2 regions of the Lentibacillus juripiscarius genome follow, and region 2 is predicted to be linked to the other one. Evidence: riboswitches for the same ligand, from Rfam matches in the RefSeq annotation. Region 2 holds a riboswitch; the other holds the start of a gene.
What was found. Region 2 has a riboswitch for thiamine pyrophosphate ahead of tenA (thiaminase II). Riboswitches for the same ligand answer to the same signal wherever they lie in the genome.
Positions count from the first base shown of each region.

Region 1: another riboswitch for thiamine pyrophosphate. It lies ahead of thiW (energy coupling factor transporter S component ThiW); the one in region 2 lies ahead of tenA (thiaminase II).

Region 1 covers NZ_JBHUNA010000005.1:65,074-69,051, reverse strand. The annotation lists gene panF (sodium/pantothenate symporter) at 1-190, opposite strand, end outside; gene ACFSUO_RS03120 (YhdT family protein) at 187-471, opposite strand; gene ACFSUO_RS03115 (DUF4064 domain-containing protein) at 807-1,235, opposite strand; TPP riboswitch at 1,437-1,553, shown strand; gene thiW (energy coupling factor transporter S component ThiW) at 1,638-2,129, shown strand; gene thiD (bifunctional hydroxymethylpyrimidine kinase/phosphomethylpyrimidine kinase) at 2,165-2,968, shown strand; gene thiM (hydroxyethylthiazole kinase) at 2,969-3,739, shown strand; gene thiE (thiamine phosphate synthase) at 3,743-3,978, shown strand, end outside.
Region 2 covers NZ_JBHUNA010000022.1:28,160-32,137, forward strand. The annotation lists gene ACFSUO_RS10905 (NUDIX hydrolase) at 160-789, shown strand; gene ACFSUO_RS10910 (ZIP family metal transporter) at 843-1,658, opposite strand; gene tenA (thiaminase II) at 2,058-2,744, opposite strand; TPP riboswitch at 2,828-2,928, opposite strand; gene guaC (GMP reductase) at 3,033-3,978, opposite strand, start outside.

The DNA of each region.
Region 1 (3,978 bases), on a different contig from region 2:
TAAAACTGCTGGCACTGCCATAGGTAGCTGTCATCGTCATCGCCAGAACGAACCCGCCGAGACTCCTTCCGCCCAAGAAATAGTCCTGCATAAATGTATTGGACGCTTTGATATACTTCCCGGCCCACATGCCAACGCCAAATATAACCAGCAACAACCCGATTAATGGAACTAATGCCTGCCAATTCATGTCTCTTCTCCCTCTTCTTCAAATGAAACTTCCACAAACCATTTCTTCACCACAATCGTGACCAGTACTGCCATCACAATGAACCCGAGCACACAGCTATAAAAGAACCACGCCGGCAGTCCGAAAACATACGTGTAGTCGGACGGATCCTCCCCGCCAAGTCCATAGGCAAACGCAAACCACCAAATAAAATTAAAGATAGCCAGTCCCACCCCAAATAAAGCTTCCCGGTTGGCAACTTTATACCGTGGGTCGCTCTCGGACGTATTTTTTTTCTTCACTCCCATGTACCTCCTTTTAACGCTTTCCAAAATTCGAGCCCAATTTACAAACTACCTCTTATTAATATAACGGATAGAATAGCTGATTGTAAATATTCGAAAAACTCCTTTCACCCTATCATAAAGCCGGGATTCAAAACACAAGCAAAATAGACGGAAATGTCGTACATGAAATAATTGATATCAAAAGAGAAGAATTGAAGAAAAAATGGGTTTATGTGTGTTTTGTGGTCGTGATTAACTCGAATATTCGTTTATGACTATTAAGCTGAATTTCCTTCTTTTTCATCAATATTAAAAAGAGTAACCATTTGAGTTACTCTTTTTTAACAGGTCTATTCCACTGTTATTGGTTCTTGCTTTTTCCGTGCCAGACACATAATGCCCGCAATCAGGTAGAATAATCCACTGAATATTCCGGCGCCAGCGGTTACAACCGCACCAAGAACGGCAGTCACAATCAAAATAATACCGGCAGCTTTTGGATTTTTGTCACCCTTCATAAGCACAATGGAGACGATCCCCAAAATAAGTGCCAGCACTGAAACAATAATCAGAAACCAGCCGCCGCCCTGGAACATTTCCAGCATAGCATCCATATCACCTGCTGCCACTTCCGGCTGTTGCTGCCTGACTTCTTCTTTCGTCTGATCCCAAATTGCTTCATTGTTAAAGAGCCAAACCATAAATGCACCGACCGCGGCAAAGAAACCATAAATCAAAATGCCAACGATGGTTAGTACAATTTCTCCTGTTCTGTTCATGCCTATACCTCCCCGAGTCATCTTCTGCTACTCTATGCATTCCTTGGGCTGCATTATTCGAGTCAGCATGCTTTCTTGATTGTATCATAAATCCATTGTTGCTTTCCTCCATTAAATAGTGGAAACTTGTTTGAAACTTTGAAAAAGACATGACAAACTTACCTTACTTTGTTACACTTAAGTGGACTAAAAATATAATGCGAGAACTACTAGGGGTGCCCAGCAATCGTGGGCTGAGAGGAAAGGCGTTCTGAGCTTTCCGACTCTTACGGACCTGATCTGGTTAATACCAGCGTAGGGAAGTAGTCTGACAGAATTGCTATCAGCTATTTCAAGCCAGGTCCAGTCTATGGATCTGGCTTTTTTCGTTTGGATCCACCCCTTACCGAAAGGAGGGTCTACGTGAATCGGACACGGTTATTAACGACGATGGCCGTTTTTGTAGCAATTGGAACACTTGGTGCACAGCTCTTATGGTTTCCGGCCGGTGTCGCCAAGGCTTACCCGGTGCAGCACGCGGTCAACGTCATGGTCGCTGTCACACTTGGCCCCGGTCCGGCGGTTGTGATTGCCTTCATGATTGGCCTGCTCCGGAACATGCTTGGCCTTGGTACATTATTAGCTTTTCCCGGCGGCATGATTGGTGCCTTTCTAGCAGGTTACCTCTACAAAAAAACCGACAAAATAGCAATGGCTGCGGTCGGGGAAGCCGTGGGTACAGGAATAATTGGTGCACTGTTTGCTGTTCCATTTGCACGCGTGCTATTGGGCAGTTCTGCTGGTGCCCTTTTCTTCCTTCCTTCGTTTCTAGTCAGCAGTGTAACCGGGGCATTAATCGGCTGGTTTGTTGTATCCAAAGTCAAACAAGCCAGAATCATGGAAAACCATGTTTAAAAAAGAACTCCTTAAACAGAAAGGATGATCCATTCATGAACAAAGTCGAATCAGCATTAACCATAGCCGGCACAGACCCGAGCGGCGGCGCCGGTATCCAGGCCGACCTGAAAACCTTCCAGGAATTACAAACGTATGGGATGTCCGTCATTACATCGGTCGTCGCCCAAAATACAACAGGTGTCCAAGATGTGCAGCATATGTCAGGATCTATGATTAAGGAGCAGCTGGTGTCCGTCATTTCCGATATCCCATTCCAGGCATTTAAAACCGGCATGCTAGCTAACATTGAAATCATGGATGCCGTTGCAGAAAAGATTTGTGGATTGACTGTACCATATGTCATGGATCCCGTGATGGTAGCAGCCAGCGGTGATCCGCTAATTTCAGATGATGCCCAAACGTATTTGTGCGAAAAATTGCTCCCCCTGACGACGGTCACAACACCGAACATCCCAGAAGCAGAAGCAATCACCGGCCAAACAATCACAACACCGGAAGATATGCAGCAGGCAGCCAAACAGATTGTGCATGATTTTGGCGCGAGTGCCGCACTTGTCAAAGGCGGTCATATGCGAGGGAAAGCGGTGGACTTTTTATATGATGGGGATCGGATGCACACTTTTTCGGCAGACCGGATTGACACAAAAAACACACATGGAACCGGCTGCACCTATTCAGCAGCTATTACCGCTTATATTAGTCACGGGTATACATTACCGGAATCCGTGAAAAATGCTAAAGATTACGTAACCGCGGCCATTCGCCATTCACTTTCCATTGGCAACGGAAGCGGTCCTACCAACCATTGGGCACAGCGGATGGAAAGGGTGAAATAGATGAATCAAACAATCATCCAAGAGGTGCGTGAAACAACGCCGTTGATACACCATCTTACCAACCAGGTCGTAATGAACTTTTCAGCAAACGGCCTGCTGTCATTTGGAGCTGCACCAGTCATGGCAAAAGCTGAAGAAGAAACCGCTGAAATGGCTGCCAATGCAAATGGCCTCTTACTTAATATCGGCACCTTAACGTCACAAGAGCTTCCTGCCATGATTAATGCAGGTAAAACTGCCAATGAACGAGGGATCCCTGTTGTTCTGGACCCGGTCGGTGTCGCAGCAACCCCATTCCGGACCAATGCGGTAAAGAGGATTTTAAGTGACGTACAGCCAACGATCATCAAAGGAAATGCAGGAGAGCTTGCTCATCTCGTCGAAATTCCGTGGGAAACAAAAGGCGTCGAATCGGTTGGGGATGGCAATGCTGATGAGATTGCATTAAAGGTGGCCGAAACCTATCAATCTGCCGCAATTGTTACCGGAAAAACTGATGTCATATGCATCGGCAGCGAAGTCGTTCATAATCACACCGGCCATCCGATTTTAGGTAAAATAACAGGGGCTGGATGTCTGCTGGGCTCGATTTTAACAGCTTGCCTGACAACCAACAAATCTATTGAACAGCAAGCATTAACGGCCGTCCAATTTTACGGGTTGGCCGCAGAATACGCTGCTGAAAGGCCGGATGTCAACGGGCCGGGAACTTTTCTCTCCCATTTTATTGATGCATTAGCCTATGACCCTGCAAAACTGGAAAGGGAGTAATCAATGAATCTTAGAAAATACTTCATCATGGGAAGTCAGAACTGTAACCGCCGCGACCCTGCAGATATTCTGAACGAAGCAGCTAATGCCGGGATTACCGCTTTTCAATTCCGGGAAAAAGGAAAAGGTTCGCTATCCGGTCAGGACAAACGAAAATTGGGTTATAAACTCAGGGATATCTGCACCAGGCATCATGTATTGTTTTTTGTCAATGATGATATCGAATTAGCCGAAGCACT
Region 2 (3,978 bases):
CTACCTTTACCGGTTTGGCAAACTCCTATAAGTGCGAGTGTGGTGACTTCTGCACCCGTCGATGTGTCATTTTCACCGGGTTTTTTGAACAACCTCTATAAGTAAGTATGATTGTTGTTCTTGTACATAGACCTGTATAATGAAAAGTGTGTGACGGAGGTGTGTGAGTTGGATATAGGAGATATTACTACGAAGTTAAAGCATTATCGTCCATCTATTCTGGGACGGGAACAATACCGTGAATATGGCGTTCTCATTCCAATCGTTGAAAAGGATCACGGTGAACCCTATATTTTGTTTGAGGTTCGAGCCATGCATATGCGCAGTCAGCCGGGGGATGTTTGCTTTCCGGGCGGGAAGATTGACAGCTGTGATTCGGATGAGCGTCAATGTGCGATTAGGGAAACGTCGGAGGAATTGGGGATTGAACAGTCAGCGGTAAGCGATGTTTTCCCGTTTGATTATCTCGTTTCCGATACAAGAATTGTCTATCCGTTCGCCGGCAGAATTATAAATCCAGAACAGATTCAGCCAAATCAGTCCGAAGTGGAACGGGTGTTTAACGTACCACTGTCATTTTTTTTGGAAACTGAACCAGAAAAATATAAAGTGGCATACCAGCCCATGCCTGAAAAAGACTTTCCTTTTGAACTCATCCAGGGCGGGAAAAATTATAACTGGAATGAGCGCAGCAGGGATGAGCTTTTTTATCAGTATGATGGGAATGTCATTTGGGGTCTGACCGCCATGATTATGTATCATTTTGTCGGGCTGCTAAAGACGATGTAGGTTGTTTGGGCAAGAGGGGTGGGAGCGGGACAAGGGACAGTCCCCGCGTCCCGTTAACCTAATGCAACATCGAGAATCATCATGATGGCGAATCCGAACATGACGCTCATGGAGGCAAGGTCTTTATTGCCGTTTTCCTGTGAGCTTGGGATGACTTCTTCAGCCACGACGAAAATCATTGCTCCTGCCGCAAAACTGAGTGCATACGGCAAAAGGGGCTGCATAATAGTAACCGCCAATGCTCCAATGACACCGGCTATCGGTTCGACCATGCCAGACATCTGTCCATAAAAGAAACTTTTCCTTCGTGCCATTCCTTCACGACGAAGCGGCATCGAAACGGCCAATCCCTCTGGAAAGTTCTGAATTCCAATGCCGAGAGCTAGTGCAATGGCACCGCCGAGTGAAGCCATTGGCAGATCGGCGGCAATTGCTCCGAAAGCAACACCAACAGCAAGCCCCTCCGGAATGTTATGCAATGTAACTGCCAAAACAAGCAGCGTACTCCGTCTTTTTCTTTCCGGGTTGATTCCTTCAGCCTGATCCATCTTTAAACCCGGATGAAGGTGCGGGAGTAATTTGTCTGCTCCCCATAAGAAAAAGCCACCAAGCAAAAAGCCAATTGCGGCGGGAACCCATGCTGGCACAGGACCTCCCTCCGCCTTCTCTAATGCTGGCGCAAGTAACGACCAGAAACTTGCGGCAATCATGACACCGCCGGCAAAACCAAGCATACTGTCCATAAAACGCTGATTGAACCCTTTTGTTGTGAAAACCAGTGCTGCACCTAATGCAGTCATGCCCCATGTGAAAAGAGTAGCAATCGTTGCCTGTGCGATTGGATTCAATTCCAGAAAAAAATCAAACATAATTAATGCTCCTCTCCTATATTTTGATCCGTTAATGGTCAGAATATGTTTCAATGATTAAAAATTGATTAATTATGGCATTTTTGTTTTGTGCACACCTAAATGTTTACCTAAGGAAACTTTTATTGACTATGGAAAGTATACACCTGCTCCAGTTGGATGTCAATTGCTTAAGGGCTGTCCCGCAGGTACTTAGAAAGACTCAGCCATTCCATCTGTCGCATGGCGTGTGCCGAAGTATTCTTGTGAGGTCGTCCACACTTTCTCTTTTTGACGTTATAAAAAAACGCAAAGACCGAAAATTCGTCTTTGCGCCTGTGCTGAGACTGTTATTTTAAAACTAGGTATTGTATGAAAAAACTTCCCCCTAAATTAAAAGAAGGAAGTTTACGAGTTATGTTATACAGTTGGTTCGACTGGCCAGAATGATTTATTTTCGGCCATATTCCAAAACATATATTCAAAATAACTTGTCTTTACAATAATTTCTTCTAGTTCTTTCTGTTCATGCTCAGGTTTTCCTTCCGCGATATTATTAATAAGGTTGATGCAGTCTTCCGCGATTTTTGTGAATTCTTCCGACGAATACAATTTAACCCAATTTCCATAAAGCTCATGTTCGGTTGCACCTGGCCATGTGGCAAGTTCTTTTCCGATAAAATTATAACTCCATGCGCAGGCCAAAACCGATGCGATCGCATTTTCAACGCCGCCGTTTTGCGCTTTATTTAACATATAGCTTGTATAGGCTGTAACTGTAGCGGACGGTTCGGTTGCTTCCAATTCCTCATTTGAAATGCCGAATCTCGCTGCGTACTCCCGGTGTAAATCCATTTCATAATTCATTGTACCGGAAAGTAAATTTGCAAACATCGTCATTGTCTTTAAGTTATGCGCTTTTGCAGCTCCAATTGCAAATACGCGAGAGTATTCAATTAAGTAAATATAGTCCTGTTTCATATAGTGCTTAAACTTTTCTTCATCTACATTCCCTTCGCCGATACCTTTGACAAAGGGATGCTCCAAATAAGAATTCCACAAAGGTTTTACCCGCTCAAAAACGCGATCACTGAATTTTTGTTCCATAGTAAATAGCTCCTCTCCTATTTCACTAGGGGGAGCATAAAAAATCATTTACCGCTAAAGCAAAACTGACTACATCCATAAATCCTTCATCATTTCCACTTCCCTACGCTAGTATGAACTAGATCAGGTTCAAAGGGTCAAGACTTACCTTTCTCAGCAATGCAATGCTCCCCTAGTGTTTTTTTAATTATTCAGTTAGCTATTATGGTATACGCAAATAATACGTCTGTCAATTCCTGTTCCTTTGTAAAATGAAATATGGTGCAGGTGTTTGCGTTGGTTCCATGACTAATATACTTTATCCCCATTAAATATGGAGTTTTTCACGACGACATAATCCACATGACGGATCGCTTCTAAACTAGACCCACCGGCATAGGATATGGAGGATTGCAGATCCTGTTCCATTTCCTGCAATGTATCTTTTAACGAACCTTTATGCTCCACGTACATTTTCTTTCCTTCTACATTTTTCTTTTCACCCTTTTGGAATTCCGAAGCTGAACCAAAGTATTCTTTATACCGTTTCCCATCTTTTTCAACTGTTTCACCAGGGGATTCATCGTGACCGGCAAACAGGGAGCCAATCATGACCATCGTCGCACCAAAACGGACGGATTTTGCAATATCGCCATGTGTCCGGATACCGCCATCAGCAATGATTGGTTTAGTCGCTGCCTTGGCGCACCATCTTAGTGCCGCTAATTGCCAGCCCCCGGTTCCGAAACCCGTTTTTAATTTTGTTGTGCATACTTTTCCAGGGCCTATACCAACTTTGGTTGCATCTGCACCAGCATGTTCCAGTTCTCTTACAGCTTCCGGTGTGCCAACATTACCAGCAATCACAAAACTGTTTGGCAAATGTTCTTTAATGTGGCGGATCATGTTGATGACCGCATTTGCATGGCCGTGCGCAATATCGATGGTAATGAAATCCGGTATAAGCTGTTCATTCGCAAGTTGTTCAATAAACGGATATTCTGTTTGTTTAACACCGACGCTGATAGAAGTGAACAATTCGCGTTTGTTCATATCCTGAATAAAAGCCTGACGTTTATCTGGTTCAAACCGGTGCATGACATAAAAATATCCGCCGGCAGCCAGCTCAGCCGCTATGTCCTCGTCCATAATCGTTTGCATGTTGGCCGGTACAACCGGAAGTTTAAACGTATGTCCAGCTAAAGTAATGGATGTGTCACATTCAGATCGGCTGTTCACGACACATTTGGCCGGA